One region of the Streptomyces polygonati genome, then DNA from elsewhere that is predicted to be linked to it. Evidence: riboswitches for the same ligand, from Rfam matches in the RefSeq annotation. Region 1 holds a riboswitch; each other region holds the start of a gene.
What was found. Region 1 has a riboswitch for cyclic di-AMP ahead of ACFO3J_RS30215 (M23 family metallopeptidase). Riboswitches for the same ligand answer to the same signal wherever they lie in the genome.
Positions count from the first base shown of each region.

Region 2: another riboswitch for cyclic di-AMP. It lies ahead of ACFO3J_RS26610 (M23 family metallopeptidase); the one in region 1 lies ahead of ACFO3J_RS30215 (M23 family metallopeptidase).
Region 3: another riboswitch for cyclic di-AMP. It lies ahead of ACFO3J_RS15525 (C40 family peptidase); the one in region 1 lies ahead of ACFO3J_RS30215 (M23 family metallopeptidase).

Region 1 covers NZ_JBHSBB010000029.1:52,056-56,990, forward strand. Annotated here, with positions in the region: gene ACFO3J_RS30200 (alcohol dehydrogenase catalytic domain-containing protein) at 1-756, shown strand, start outside; gene ACFO3J_RS30205 (DUF4240 domain-containing protein) at 954-1,631, shown strand; gene ACFO3J_RS30210 (N-acetylmuramoyl-L-alanine amidase) at 1,604-2,209, opposite strand; cyclic di-AMP (ydaO/yuaA leader) riboswitch at 2,812-2,948, shown strand; gene ACFO3J_RS30215 (M23 family metallopeptidase) at 2,961-4,016, shown strand; gene ACFO3J_RS30220 (DUF488 domain-containing protein) at 4,350-4,718, shown strand; gene ACFO3J_RS30225 (hypothetical protein) at 4,867-4,935, opposite strand, start outside.
Region 2 covers NZ_JBHSBB010000019.1:216,792-221,726, reverse strand. Annotated here, with positions in the region: gene ACFO3J_RS26620 (M16 family metallopeptidase) at 1-432, shown strand, start outside; gene ACFO3J_RS26615 (M16 family metallopeptidase) at 450-1,814, shown strand; cyclic di-AMP (ydaO/yuaA leader) riboswitch at 2,020-2,206, shown strand; gene ACFO3J_RS26610 (M23 family metallopeptidase) at 2,222-3,136, shown strand; gene ACFO3J_RS26605 (GntR family transcriptional regulator) at 3,379-4,053, shown strand; gene ACFO3J_RS26600 (HPr family phosphocarrier protein) at 4,203-4,484, opposite strand; gene ACFO3J_RS26595 (bifunctional acetate--CoA ligase family protein/GNAT family N-acetyltransferase) at 4,665-4,935, shown strand, end outside.
Region 3 covers NZ_JBHSBB010000010.1:644,273-649,207, reverse strand. Annotated here, with positions in the region: gene ACFO3J_RS15540 (helix-turn-helix domain-containing protein) at 1-73, shown strand, start outside; gene ACFO3J_RS15535 (DUF397 domain-containing protein) at 70-324, shown strand; gene ACFO3J_RS15530 (C40 family peptidase) at 555-1,610, opposite strand; gene ACFO3J_RS15525 (C40 family peptidase) at 2,071-3,177, opposite strand; cyclic di-AMP (ydaO/yuaA leader) riboswitch at 3,185-3,339, opposite strand; gene ACFO3J_RS15520 (C40 family peptidase) at 3,512-4,660, opposite strand.

The DNA.
Region 1 (4,935 bases):
TACATCGCCGGTACCGACGGCACCTGCGAGGCATGCCGGGCCGGCGACGGCATCAACTGCCCCGAGGCCAAGATCCCCGGCGTCTCGTACCCCGGCGGCTTCGCCGACACGGTCGTCATCCCGGCCAACGGGCTGGCCCGCGTCCCGGACGAACTCCGCTCCGCCGACGCGGCCGCGCTGGCCTGCGCCGGACTCACCGCCTTCAACGCGCTCCGCAACAGCTCCGCCCGGCCCGGTGACACGATCGCCGTGATGGGCCTGGGCGGCGTGGGGCACCTGGGCGTCCAGGTCGCCTCGATGATGGGCTTCGACACCGTGGCGGTCGCCCGCGGCGGCGAGAAGGGCGACCTCGCCCGGGACCTGGGCGCCGACCACTACATCGACAGCATCAGGGAGGACGTCCCGAAGGCGTTGCGGGAACTCGGCGGCGCCAAGGTCGTCCTGGCCACCGTCACCGACGCCGAGGCGATGTCCTCGGCCGTCGACGGGCTCGGCCGCCGCGGTGAACTCGTCGTCATCGGTCTGCCCCAGGAAGAGCTGTCGCTCGGCGCGCTGCAACTGATCGTCGGCACCAAGAGGGTCTACGGGATCATCTCCGGCACTCCTCTCGACCGTGAGGAGGTCTTCGGCTTCGCGGTCCGGCAGGGCCTGCGGCCGATGATCGAGGAGGTTCCGCTGGAGGAGGCGGGCGCCGCCTACGCGAAGATGCTGTCGGGCCGGGCGCGCTTCCGGATGGTGCTGACGACCGGGACATGAGGACCCGTCAGGCGACTTGTCCGCCGGGCGTCCACACTCCCGCACCGCCAGGTGACGGTCATCCAGGCGGCCCTCGGGGATGGCCCGCGGCCGCCGCGGAACGTGTAGCGGACAGGCTTCCCCGCTGACCGCCGACCGAACGTCCAGCAGCTGAAATTGGGGATGCTTTGTCTCAGTCCCCTGGCATAGTCGCCGGTATGGAGACCGATCCCTTCTGGACTCTCATCGCCGACTGCAAACGCCAGGGGCTCAGCGGTGACAAGCGGGACGCGTGGCTCCGCGCCGTGCTCTGCCGGCTCTCGCCGCCGGAGCTCATACGCTTCCAGGCGTGCCTCGACCACCTCACCGGCGAGGCCTTCACCTGGAATCTGTGGGCGGCCGCCGACCGCATCCTCGGCGGCTGGTGCTCCGACGAGGCCTTCTGCTACTTCCAGCGCTGGATGGTGGGCCTCGGCCGCCCGGTCTTCGAGGCCGCCCTCACCGACGCCGACGTGCTCGCCTACGCCCCCGAGGTGCTGCGGCTGTCCGGCCGCCCCCGCGCCGCCTGGCCGGAGGACGCCTGGCCGCAGTGGGAATCCCTGGCGTATCTGGCCCGGGAGGCGTACGAGCAGGTGACCGGCGGCTCGGGCGGCGGCTCCTCCGCCTCCTCCGCCTCCTCCGGCGGCGCGGGCTCCGGGGGCGACTCCTTCGACGCCGCCACCCGCGCCCTGCTCGACTCCGTCACCCGCAACCGCCCCGGCATGACCCCCTCGGGCCGGCGCTGGTCGGTGCTGGACGAGCCCGAATCCGCGCGCCGCCTGCCCCGGCTCACCGCGATGTTCCCGCTGGGCGGCGCGGGCCCGGAGGATCAGACGCCGTTGACCAGGCGGAGGTAGCGGACCCAGTCCCAGTTGACGCCCGGGTCGGTGTGGTCGGTGCCCGGGACCTCGTAGTGCCCGATGATGTGGTCGCGGTCCTTGGGGATGCCGTACTTGTCGCACAGGGCGGCGGTCAGCCGGGCGGAGGCCCCGTAGAGGGCGGCGGTGAAGTAGGCCGGCTGGTCCACCCAGCCCTCGTGCTCGATGCCGATGCTGCGGGTGTTGTAGTCCCACTCGCCGGCGTGCCAGGCGATGTCGCGTTCGCGGACGCACTGGTCGATCGCGCCGTCGGCCGAGCGGACCACATAGTGGGCGGAGGCCGCGTGCGCGGGGTCCTGGAAGAGGCTGATGGTGTCGGCGAAGGTCTCCTGGGTCACATGGATCACCACCAGCTCGACCGGGTAGGTGGTGGGGCGGCTGGAGGCGCTGTAGTTGCCGCTGCTGGCGGGCGCCCAGGTGGCGGTGGGGTAGTCGACGGTCGTGGCGGCGGCCCGGCCCGCGCCGCCCCAGACCTCGGCGCCGAGGACCGCCCCGGCGGTGGCGCTCAGGGCGAGGCCGCCGCGCAGCAGCTGGCGGCGGGTGAGGGAGGGGTTCAGCGCGGCGGGGTTGTCGGCGCGGGCCTTGGCGGTGCGGCCGGGCGCGGTGCCGACGGTGGCCGCGCTCACGGTGTCCGGCCGGCTGGGGGCGGCGCGGTCGGAGGCGGGGCGGTCGTCGGCCCGGCGGCCGGTGGCGGGGAGGTCGGACAGGCCTCGTTCGTAGGGGAGTCGGGGAAGGCTGGGACGTACCATGGCGGGCTCCCGTGGGTGTCGTGAGGGGACGACTGCTTGAGCGGGTCCATGACAAGAACGTGCGGCGTGCCCGTGGTGGTGCCGGTGCCGGTGCCGGGGACTGGGATCACGGTCGCGGTCGGGGCCGCCGCGCGCGTTTCCGGTCGTACGCCCACCTGGTCCACGCCCTCCGCCGTATCGTTTCGTCGACGCCCGCTCACCGAACGTAGCCGACCGGTCCCGTTCGCATAACAACTGACACACGCTCACATCACCTCGTGAACACATCGGCTGACCGTTTTGCCCTCGCCCGGCAGGTGATGACCGATTGCTGACTCCCCCCAACTCTCCGATTCGGCTTGGAAAACCTGCCCGCCTCTATTAACGTTTGATAACGCAGCGCGGTTGTCACCACCGCCGTAAGAGGCGGCACCGTGCGCTTGCCGAATCCCGTCCGCGGGAACCGGGGACCCAACACCTGGGGTGAATCGGGCAGCCGTCAGGCCCGTAGGAGACCTTCCTGCTCCGAACCCGTCAGCTAACCCGGTAGGCGAGAGGGAAGGAAAGGAGTGCGCCCGCCGTGGCGTCGAACCAACCTGCCTACGCACCTGCCCGGCCGGAGACCGAACCCGCCCGGGAGTGGGACGAGTTCCCCGCCGCCGAGCCGGCCGCGCCCGAGCCCCGGCAGCTGCCGCAGCCGTTGCCGCTCCCGCAGCCCCTTCCGCTCCCCGCCTCCGCCCCGGCCCCGCTGCCCCGGCAGCGGACCCTGGCCCGCGGTTCCGCCGTCCTCGGCATGGCGGCGATGGCCGCCGTCGGAGCGAGCGGGGTGGCCGCGGCCGTCGCGGCGCCCGGCGTCCCGGCCGGACCCGCGCCCGTACCGGTGTCCGTACCGGATCTGCTGCCGGACGCGCTGACCGGCCCGTCGTCCGGCCAGGCGGCCCGGCCCGTGGCGGACGAGACGCAGGCATCCGCGCCGGGGCCGGCCGGTACGGCACGCCTCGCCGACCCCGGTGAGGCGCTGCGCGCCCGGATCGTCAGCCAGGCCACTCAGGCCCGTGAGGCCGCCGCCCGCGCCGAGCGCGAGGCCGCCGAGCGTGCCGCCGCCCTCCAGGCCGCCCGCGACGACGCGGCCCGCAAGGTACGCGAGCAGGCCGCCGCCGCGAAGGCCGCCGCCGAGGCGAAGGTGCGGGACGAGGCCGAGGCCGCCGCCCGCGCCGAGGCCGACCGCGTCACCCGCCTCGCGGCCTCCTACATCAAGCCGGTCGCCTCCTACACCCTCACCGCCGGCTACGGCGAGGCCGACCTGTGGGGCAATTCCCACGTCGGCCAGGACTTCGACGCCCCGACCGGCACCCCGGTCCATGCCGTCCACGGCGGTACGGTCACCTCGGCCGGCTGGGCGGGCGCGTACGGCTACCGGGTGGTGGTCGCGCTCCAGGACGGTACGGAGCTCTGGTACTGCCACCTCTCGACGATGGTCGTCAACTCGGGACCGGTCACCACCGGTGACACGATCGGCCGCGTCGGCGCGACCGGCAACGTCCCGGCGCCCCACCTCCACCTGGAGGTCCGTCCGGGCGGCGGCGACGCGGTGGACCCGGTAGCGTGGCTGGCCGGGCACGATGTCGAGGTCTGAGCGGCGGTTGCGGGTAACCTCGGGTAGTGCGGTGTCGCTGCGCGGGCGTCGAGCTGGTGCGGCTGGCGCGGCTGAAACGCTCGGCCCGAGCGGGGCCGGGCGCCTCGGGGTCCTGACCTCCCCGGCGGTCTGACCGCTTCTGACCTGCCGCTTCGGCGCTGGACCCGCCCCTCATACGCCGGCGGCCCTGGCTACTCCCCCCCAGCCAGGGCCGCCGGTCCTTTTCCGCTCCGGGCGGGGCGAACCCCGGGCGGGTGACGCCGCACGGCGTGCCGACCCCCGGGACGGCAGACTGAGGACGTACGGGTTCCTGCCGCCTTCAGGAGGTCCGCCATGGCCGCGCACGCGACCGGCTTCCGGGTCCGCCGCGCCTACGATCCGCCCGAGGCCGCCGACGGCCTGCGGGTGCTGGTCGACCGCCTCTGGCCGCGGGGCCTTTCCAAGGAGCGGGCCGAGGTGGCGCAGTGGCCGAAGGAGCTGACGCCTTCGCGTGAGCTGCGCTCCTGGTACCACGCCCACCTGGACCAGTACGAGGATTTCGAACGCCGCTTCCACGCGGAACTGCTGGCGGCCCCGGCCGCCGAGGAAGCCGCGACCTCGCTGCGCGCCCGCGCCCGGAAGGGCCGCGTCACCCTGCTGACAGCGGTGAAGGAACCGGACCACAGCCACTTGCCGGTGCTGCTGGACTACCTACGGAGGTAGGCCTCCCGCCTGGGGCGGGAGACGGCGGGCTTCGGTACGGGTCCGGCTGGCCCGGGCGCCCGTCCCTCCGGCGGCCGGGCGGCCGGGCGCGGGCGGGTCCCGCAGGTTCCCAGAGCAAGCGCACCCCGCAAGCGCAGCCCGCCTCGCCCTACGCCCTGCCGCGCTCCGCCACCGCCCAGGATGCCGCGGCCACGCCGCCCGCCACCGCGAACACCGC
Region 2 (4,935 bases), on a different contig from region 1:
CTCGGCTGGCTGGACGTCAAGGCCTCCTCCGGGGTCGAACTCACCGACATCGAGAGCGCGGTGGACGAGGAGCTGGCCCGGTTCGCCGAACACGGCCCCACGCCCGAGGAGATGGAGCGGGCGCAGGCCCAGCTGGAGCGGGAGTGGCTGGACCGGCTGGCCACGGTGAACGGCCGGGCCGACGAACTGTGCCGGTTCGCCGTCCTCTTCGGCGACCCGCAGCTCGCGCTGACCGCGGTGCAGCGGGTGCTGTCCGTCACCCCCGAAGAGGTCAAGGCGGTGGCCGCGGCCCGGCTGCGCCCCGACAACCGCGCGGTGCTGGTCTACGAACCCACCGGCGGCGACCAGGCCGAGGCCGGCGCCGAGGGCGCCGCGGGTGACGGCGCCACCGACGCCGCCGAAGGCACCGAGCAGGAAGAGAGCGAAGCGTGAGCGACACCGCGGCCGTCATGACGTTCCACCCGCAGCCGCAGCCCGGCGAGCCCAAGCCGTGGGCGTTCCCGGCGCCGGAGCGGTCCACCCTGGACAACGGGCTGACCCTGCTGACCAGTCACCGGCCCGGCCGCCGCGTCATCGCGGTCGAGGTGCTGCTGTCCGCGCCGCTGGCCGCCGAGCCGGCCGCCCTGGAGGGCGTGGCCACCATCATGGCCAGGGCGCTGTCCGAGGGCACCGACGAGCACAGCGCCGAGGAGTTCGCCGCCGAGCTGGAGCGCTGCGGCGCCAGCCTGTCGGCGCACGCCGACCACGCGGCCGTCCGGGTCTCCCTCGAAGTGCCCGCCTCCCGGCTGGACCGGGCGCTGGCCCTGCTCGCCGAGGCACTGCGCGCGCCCGCCTTCGCCGAGCCCGAGGTCAAGCGGCTGGTCGCCAACCGGCTGGACGAGATCCCGCACGAGCTGGCCAACCCGGCCCGCCGCGCCGCCATGGCGCTGTCCAAGGAGCTCTACCCGGCCTCCCTGCGCTTCTCCCGGCCGCGCCAGGGCACCGAGGAGACCGTCCGCGGCATCGACGCGGCCGCGGTGCGGGCCTTCTACCAGGCCCATGTCCGGCCGTCGACGACCACCGCCGTCGTGGTCGGCGACTTCACCGGTATCGACCTGCCGGCGCTGCTCACCGGGACCCTGGGCCGCTGGACCGGTGACCGGGCCGAGCCGCGGCCCCGTGCGGCGATCACCTCGGACGACACCGCCCGGGTGGTGATCGTCGACCGGCCCGGCGCGGTGCAGACGCAGCTGCTGATCGGACGGACCGGCCCGGACCGCCAGGACCCGGTGTGGGCGGCCCAGGTGCTCGGCACCTACTGCCTCGGCGGCACCCTGACCTCGCGTCTCGACCGGGTGCTGCGCGAGGAGAAGGGCTACACCTACGGGGTGCGGGCCTTCGCCCAGGTGCTGCTCAGCTCCGCGGACGGCACCGGCGCCGCGCTGCTGGCGATCAGCGGCTCGGTGGCCACCGAGGTCACCGGTCCCGCGCTGGCCGACGCCCGCCAGGTGATCCGCACCCTCGCCGAGGGCGGCCTCACCGAGGAGGAGCGCGACGTCGCCGTCCAGAATCTGGTCGGGGTCGCGCCGCTGCGCTACGAGACCGCCGCGGCGGTCGCGGACACCTTCGCCGACCAGGTCGAGCAGGAGCTGCCCGACGACTACCAGGCGCGGCTGTACGCGCGGCTGGCGGCCACCGGCACGGTCGAGGCGACCGCAGCGGTGGTCAACGCCTTCCCGCTGGACCGCATGGTGGTGGTCCTGGTCGGCGACGCCGCCGCGATCGCCGACCCGGTCCGCGAGCTGGGCATCGGCCCGGTGAGCATCGTCAGCTGAGCCGGCCGGCTCGTTCGCGTCCGGCCCGACGCCCGGAACCCCGGTGCCCCGATGGGGCACCGGGGTTCCGGGCGTTTTGGGCGCTCGCGGGCGGTGTGTGGCGTCCGCTACATATCAGCCGATCCGGTTGTCGTACGAGCAAGGGCCCGGCTAGCGTCAGCCGACATTGCCCGCAAAGGGCGAAGCGTCCGGTTTCGCCGGGCGCACCCGTACATCGCCGAGTCCCCCGCGAGGGGGAGCCGGGGACCCGCCCTCGCGCCGCCCGACCCGGCGGCGGAGGTTCTGTCCCATGGGGTGAATCGGGGCCACCCGCCCGCCCGGGCGGATGCCCCGTAGGAGACCTTCCTGCTCCGAACCCGTCAGCTAACCCGGTAGGCGAGAAGGAAGGAAAGGAGCGACGCCTCCTCATGGCGTTCCACGTTCTGCCCGCGCCCCGCGGGAAGCACCGCCGCGTCCGTTCCGGACGCACCGCCGCCACTCTGGCCGGCGTCGCCGTACTCACCACCGCCGGAGCCCTCGGCGCCTCCGCGATGGCCGCTCCGGGGCAGGCCCCGGCTGCCGCCGCGCAGCCCACCGCGCTCACCCAGGCCCTCGATGTGAACGCCTCCCTGGCGGACGCCCTGGCCGGCCAGGCCGACGCCCAGCACAAGGCCGCCGACCTCGCGAAGGCGAAGGCGGCCAAGGCGGCCGCGGCCGAGGCGAGGGCGGCAGCGCTGGCGAAGGCCAGGGCCGCCAAGGTTCGCGCGGTCGCGGCGGCGAAGGCCGAGGCCCGGGCCGCTGCCGCCGCGAAAGCCGCTGCCGCCAAAGCCGCCGCGAAGGCCGCCGCCGCGGCCACCCCGGTCACCCCGGTCGCCGAGAGCACCCCGAGCACCCCGAGCACCGCGACACCGGTCGCGATGTCCGTGGCCGCCGGCTCCGGCTACATGAAGCCGGTCGGCGACGCGGCCATCGGCACCGGCTACAAGGTCGCCGGTCCGATGTGGTCCAGCGGCTACCACACCGGCGTGGACTTCCTGGTCGACTCCGGCACCCCGGTGCACGCGGTCGCGGCCGGCACGGTGTTCTCCGCGGGCGCCGACGGCTCCTACGGCAACGACGTGATCATCCAGCACGCCGACGGCAAGTACACGCTGTACGCCCACCTCACCGAACCGCTGGTCTCGGCCGGACAGACGGTGACCGAGGGCCAGGAGATCGGCATCTCCGGCGCCACCGGCAACGTCACCGGCCCGCACATGCACTTCGAGGTGCGCACCACGCCCTACTACGGGTCCGACATCGACCCGGTGGCGTACCTGGCCTCGCACGGCGTCACCATCTGAACCGCCCGCACAGCGCCAGACCCGAAGGCCCCGGTTCCCCCCGCCGGGGCCTTCGTCCGTCCCCGCGCGTCCCCCGCCCGCCCGCCGAGCGGCCGGCGACCGGCGGACAGGCGTCCGAAAGCGCCCCACCTGTCCAAAAACAATCAAAGAATTCCGGGGGTACTTTCCCATTTACGGGTGTGCTGGAATAGAGTCCCGCACCATACGGGGACAGAAATGGAGTCGGCGATGCGGAGCCGGATGTGAGCGGGGCGGACGGCGCGGGACGGCGTATCTCGGCCCAGGTGGTGTGTACGGCCATCCGGGACGACATCGTCGGCGGTTTCTTCCCGCCGGGCAGCCGGCTGACCGAGGAACTGCTCGCGCAGCGGTACGGCGTCTCCCGGGTGCCGGTGCGCGAGGCGCTGCGCACCTTGGAGTCCGAGGGGTTCGTCCGTACCCGCAGGCACGCCGGGGCCTCGGTCGCCGAGCCCACCGAGCAGGAGGCGGCCGACCTGCTGGAGATACGCGGCCTGTTGGAGCCGATGGGCGCCGCCCGGGCGGCCCAGCGCCGCACCGAGGCGCATCTGAAGGTGCTGCGCGGCCTGGTGCGGCTCGGCCAGGAGCGGGCCGTACAGGGACAGTTGTCCGACCTGCCCTCCTTGGACGGCTGGTTCCACGAGACGCTCGCGCAGGCGTCCGGCAGTCCCACGCTGGCCGCGCTGCTCACCCAGCTCCGGCACAAGATCGCCTGGGTGTACGGCGACGGCGGCTCGACCCGGGCGGTGGACTCCTGGGAGGAGCACGCGGCGATCGTGGACGCGGTCGCCCGCGGGGACGCGGAGCGGGCCCGGCGGCTGTCCGCGGTCCATGTGGAGCGGGCCGCCGCGGTGAGGATTCTGAAACATCCCGTAAACGCGGTGCGCCGCCGCGCTTAACAATCGCACCGTATACAAGGTCATAGAATTGTTGACCCCGTAAAAGCGTTGCAGCGGGACCGGACTATCCATGGGGGATTGTCCGGTCCCGCTGAATTGCGTGGAGCGCGATAAGGCGGCGGCCTGAAAAAGAGCGCCGGGCAGGTGCCTCAGACGGTATCCGGCAGCTCTTCCAGGCCTTCGGTGACGAGCTTCGCCAGCCGGTCGAGCGCGGCGTCGGCGCCCTCGGCGGTGGAGGTGAGCACGACCTCGTCGCCGCCCCGTACGCCCAGGCCGAGCACGGCGAGCACCGAGGCCGCGTTGACCGCCTTGCCGTCCGGCTTCCCGATGGTGACCGGCACACCGGCGGCCATCGTCGCGCGGACGAAGATGGACGCCGGGCGGGCATGCAGGCCCTCCGGCCATCCGACGTTGACACGGCGCTCAGCCATGGTTCTGCCCTTCGGATCAGTAGCGGATCAGTACGGGTCGTGCCATCGGCACAGGTCATGCCGGTCGCCGGGACCGTCTCGCGCCGCCGGGCCCCTGCTCGGGCCCGGCGGCGCGCCGCCCCCAGACTGCCCCTTGTGCGTCGGCGGCGCGAGTGGGGCGCGCCCGCTTACCCTGGGCCCATGACGGAGCAGTCGGCCCACCCGTACCCGGTGCACTGGGAGGCCGACGTCGTGCTGCGCGACGGCGGCATCGCCCAGATCCGGCCGATCGGCCCGGACGACGCGGTCCGGCTGGTCGACTTCTACGAGAAGGTCTCCGACGAGTCCAAGTACTACCGCTTCTTCGCGCCCTACCCGAGGCTGTCCGACCGCGACGTGCACCGCTTCACGCACCACGACTACGTCGACCGGGTGGGCCTGGCGGCCACCGTGGGCGGCGAGTTCATCGCCA
Region 3 (4,935 bases), on a different contig from region 1:
GATGATCCTGCGTGCGGCCCTCAGCCCCGAGGAGTCCGCCAAGTTCATCGGCAAGTTGGCGGAGGAACTATGAGCACCGAGCTGGCGTGGTTCAAGTCCAGCCACAGCGGTACCGAGGGTGGCAACTGCATCGAGGTCGCCACCTCTTGGCGCAAGTCCAGCCACAGCGACAGCGCGGGCGGCGCCTGCATCGAGGTCGCCGCCTCCCCAACCACCGTCCACGTACGGGACTCCAAGGACACCTCCGGCCCCCAGCTCGCGTTCGACGCCGATGCCTGGGCCGACTTCGTCGCGTACGCCGCCGCGCAGGACCTTCGCGCCTGACGGAATTAGGGCTGGTTGCTCCGCGTTCGTCCCTTCTCATGTGCGACATGACCAGGTACGTCGCCGGTCGGTGGTTGATCTGCGCGCCGGGACGCGTTCTGCTGGAGTGATGAACGGGTCCTGTTCGCCGCGTGGGTCGTAGCCGCGGCGGACAACGGAGGAGGATCCGGGCAGAGGTGGGCGCGCTCAGGGGGCGCGCCCACCCTTAGTTCACTTGCCCCCGCAGGGGTCTAGCTCGGCCGGGTCGCGCCCGCGAAGGGCATCTCGCTGATCGGGGCGATGCGGATCGGGGCTCCGGGGTGGGGGGCGTGGATCATCTGGCCGCCGCCGATGTAGAGGCCGACGTGGGAGATGCCGGCGTAGAAGAAGACCAGGTCGCCGGGGCGGAGTTGGGACTCCGGGACGCGGGTGCCGGCGTTGATCTGGGTGTACGTGGTGCGGGGGAGGGAGACGCCCGCGGCTCGCCAGGCGGCCTGGGTGAGGCCGGAGCAGTCGTACGAGCCGGGGCCGGTGGCGCCCCAGACGTAGGGGAGGCCGAGCGCGCGATAGGCGAAGGCGACGGCCGCGGCGGCGCGGGAGGAAGGGGCCGCCAGGGAGTTCGGCGCCGGGCTCAGCGAAGGGCTCAGCGGGAGGCGGGTGGTCGCCCGGGAGGAGAGGGCGGCCGGGACGGCGTTGGGGGACGCGGGCGCGCCGACGTCCGCGGCGTTGAACGCGGCCCGCTGCTCAGCGGTGAGTTGGGCCAGCAGCGCCCGCGCCCGGCTCAACTTCGCCTGTACGTCGCGCTTACGGGCGGCCAGCCGGTCCTGGGCGGTGCGCAGGGCGGCGAGTTTGCCGTTCGCCTGCTCGCGGGTGATGGCGATGCTCCGCCGTTCGATGGTGATCCGCTCCAGGGCGGCGGCCTGGCGGACGCCCAACCGGCTGGCCAGACCGACGCGTTGGAGGTACGTGTCCGGTGTCGAGTTCAGCGCGAGTTGGAGCGTGGGGTCGAGCGATCCGGCGCGGTACTGGGCCGCTGCCAGCGAACCGACCGCGTCCCGGGCGGTGTTGAGCCGGACGGTCTTGCGGGCCAGTTCGCCTTGGAGTTCGGCGACGGCGGCCCGGGCGGCGTCCGCCTGCTCCTTCGCGCCGTCGTACTTCTCGGTGGCCTGCTCGGCCTGCCGGTAGAGCACCTCGACCTGCGCCTGGACCTGCTGCGGGGTGAGGCGGGGTTCCGCCTGGCCGGGCTCCGCGAAGAGGGTGACCGAGGCGGCCGAGGCGAGGGCGAGCGTGCATGCCGCGCGGGACATCGTTGAGCGGGTGGATCGGGGTGCGCCGGCGGTGCGGGGGGCGGTGGGGGTGCCGGTGGTGCGGGCCGTGCCTAAGTGCGGGTCGCGACTGTGTGAGGCCATGGAGGCCGCCACTCCTTCCGGGGAGCCGTCCGGGGGGTCCGGCCGGTCCGGAACGGAACCGACCGGCGGCCCGGCGGCGTCTGCACGGGGGGAACAGACACCGCCGGACCTTCGGCGCGGGCGGCCGGGCCGTCGCTCTCACGAGGCCAGTGGGGTCGGCCACCCGCGAGGCGACGCTAAACCCCGTCCGGGGGCGTAGCGGGCGGATCGACCGGGACTGCCCTCTTTCGTCCGCTGCCGACCACAAACGACCGCTGTTCGACGGGTGATCCGCCCGTAAACGAAGCCGCCCTGACCGATGCGTCGGTCAGGGCGGTCGGTCCGGCGGGTGCCTGCTAAGCAGGTCGTCCGGAAGGTCCTACGCGATGCGGCGGGCGGCCGCGAACGGCATCCAGCTCATCGGGGCGATCTCCACCACCGCGCCGGTGTGCGGCGCGTGCACGACTTCACCGTTGCCGAGGTAGATGCCCACGTGGCTGATGCCGGAGTAGAAGAAGACCAGGTCGCCGGGGCGCAGATTGGACTCGGAGACGGCCGTGCCGTCCGTGACCTGGTCCCAGGTGGTGCGGCCGATGGTGATGCCGGCCGCGCGGTAGGCGGCCTGGGTCAGGCCCGAGCAGTCGTACGCGTTGGGCCCGGTGCCACCGGACACATACGGCTTGCCGCGCTGGGCCAGCGCGAACTGGAGGGCCGCCGCCGCGCGCCCGGAGGCGGGGCCGCTGTAGCTCGCGGCGGAAGCCGACGAGGAGGAAGAGGACGACGAGGACGACGACGAGGAAGAAGAGGTCGAGGTGTACGACACCTTGGACTTCGGCGGCGTGCTCAGCGCGGCGAGCCTGGCGCGTTCCTGGGCGTTGAGGCTGTTGAGCAGCTTCTGCGCGGCGGCCAGCTTCGCGGAGACGTTCTTCTTCTGCGCCGCCAGCTTGCCCTGCGCCTCGGTCAGCGCCTTGAGGCTGCTGGTGGCCTGGGCCCGCTGGATGGACGCCTGTTCCTGCTGGACCTGGAAGGTCTTCAGCGCGGTCGCCTGCGTCTGCGACAGCCGGGACATCATGTGCGTCTGCTGGAGGAACGTCTCGGGGTCCGGCGACAGCAGCAGCTGCGTGGTCGCGTCCATGCCGCCGTCGCGGTACTGGGCGGTGGCGAACTGCCCCAGGACGCGCCGCGTCTCGTTCATCGTCTGCGTTTTCCGCGCGACCTGCTGCAGCAGCTGATTGGCCTTGGCCCGCTGCGTGTCGGTCTTCTCCTTGGCCTGGTCGTACTGCTGGGTCGCCACCTCGGCCTGCTCGTTGAGGGTGTCGACCTGCTTCTTGACCTCGCTGATGGTGGGCTTGGCCGGCGCCGGGGCGGCGCTCGCGCTCTCACTCAGCAGGGTGACGGACGCCAGGGCCGCTGCGGTGACTCCCACCGCGGCGCGCGGGCCTGCGGTGGCGAGTATGTGGGTACGCGGCTTGCGGTGCGACGCCAAGGAGGCGACTCCTTCCGTGGGCCGCCGACCGGGTTAGCTGACGGGTTCGGGCGGAAAGGTCGCCCTACGGTTCCGACGCCTCGCGGCGTCCGTTCCGATTCACCCCGGATCACTGGGTGGGTCCCCGGCTCCGGCCGAGGCCGGATTGAGCGGAGGCGACCTGCTGCCGGTACGGGCACCGGCGGGGAATCAAGCCACCTAGCGGGCTACCGTAGTCAACTTCTGGCAGTCTTGGGAAGTTTGGATCGCAATGTGACTGAAATCGCTTTGTGATCTCAAGGGTTCTGTTGGATTCTGCGGGGTTGCGGCGGCCCGCGCGGGCCGGGCCGGGGGATCAATACGGGCGTACAGCCCCGTAGAAGGGCATTTCGGTGATGGGAGCTATCTTGACCACCGTGCCCGTGTGCGGGGCGTGGATCATGTTGCCGCCGCCGATGTAGAGCCCGACGTGGCTGACGTCGCTGTAGAAGAAGATCAGGTCGCCCGGCTGGAGGTCCGCCTCCGACACGCGGGTGCCGACGTCCACCTGGTCGTAGGTGGTACGCGGCAAGGTGATCCCGGCCGCCTTGTACGCCGCCTGCGTGAGGCCCGAGCAGTCGAAGGAGTCCGGCCCGGTCGCGCCCCACACGTACGGCTTGCCGATCTGGGCGCGCGCGAAGGCGATGGCCTGGTCGGCGATCGAGGCGTTGGCGGGGGCGGGGGTGACGGGCGCGTCGGTGCCCTTCGTACCGCCCGCCGCCTTCGCCGTCTGCGCGGCCTTCTCCTGCGCGGCCTTCTCGGCCGCCGCGATCTTGTCGGCCTTCGCCTTGGCCGCCGCCTCCTGCTGGGCCTGGATCTTCGCCAGCTGCGCCTTCTGCTCGGCGGTGAGGGTGTTCAGCAGGTGCTGGGCCTGGCTCAGCTTGCTCTGCACGTCCGCCTTGGCGGTCCGCAGCTGGGCCTGCTGGGTGGTGAGCGTGGCCAGGCTCCTGGCCGCCTCGATCCGCTGCTTGGTGGCGGCGGCCTGCTGCACCCGGAAGGTCGTCACCGCCGCGTCCTGCCGCTGGGCCAGCACCCCGGTCAGGTGCACCTGGTCCAGCACCGCCTGCGGGTCGGGCGCCATCAGATAGCGGGTGGTCGTGGTGTCCCCGCCCGCCCGGTACTGCGCGGCGGCGTACTCCCCGAGCACCCGGCGGGACTCGTTCAGCTGCTGCGTCTTCTTGGCGGCCTCGGTGAGCAGCTTGTTGACCGCGACGTTCTGCCGGTCGGTCTTCTCCTTGGTGCCGTCGTACTTCTGGGTGGCGGCGTCGACCTGGTGCAGCAGGGTGTTCACCTGGGCCTGCACATCGGCGATCGATGGCTTGGCCGGCTTGGGAGGGGCGGGCGTCGCGCTCGCGCTCTCCGTCAGCAGGGTCACGGTGGCCAGCGCCGCCGTCGTCAGCCCCACGGCCGCGCGGGGGCCGGGGGCACTGAGTATCGCGGTACGGGCCTTACGGTGCGTCGCCATGGCGGGCGGACTCCTTCCGGGGCGCTCTGCCTGGTGCGGCACCGTAGCCAAAGCGCGGGGCTGCTGGGAAGGGGTGTGTCCGATAGGCCCGATACCTTTTCGTAATGTTTTGCCGGAGGGCCCGTGGCGTCACGGAGCGTGGCATCGGGATTACGGGGACGCGGGCGGGTTCGGGGGACGGGCCGGGCTTCACGGGACGGGAGTGATCGCCTGCCCGGTCGGCCGGGCTCGGGCGAACCGGGGGAAGAGTGTCGGTGCGGGCGCCTAGACTCGTT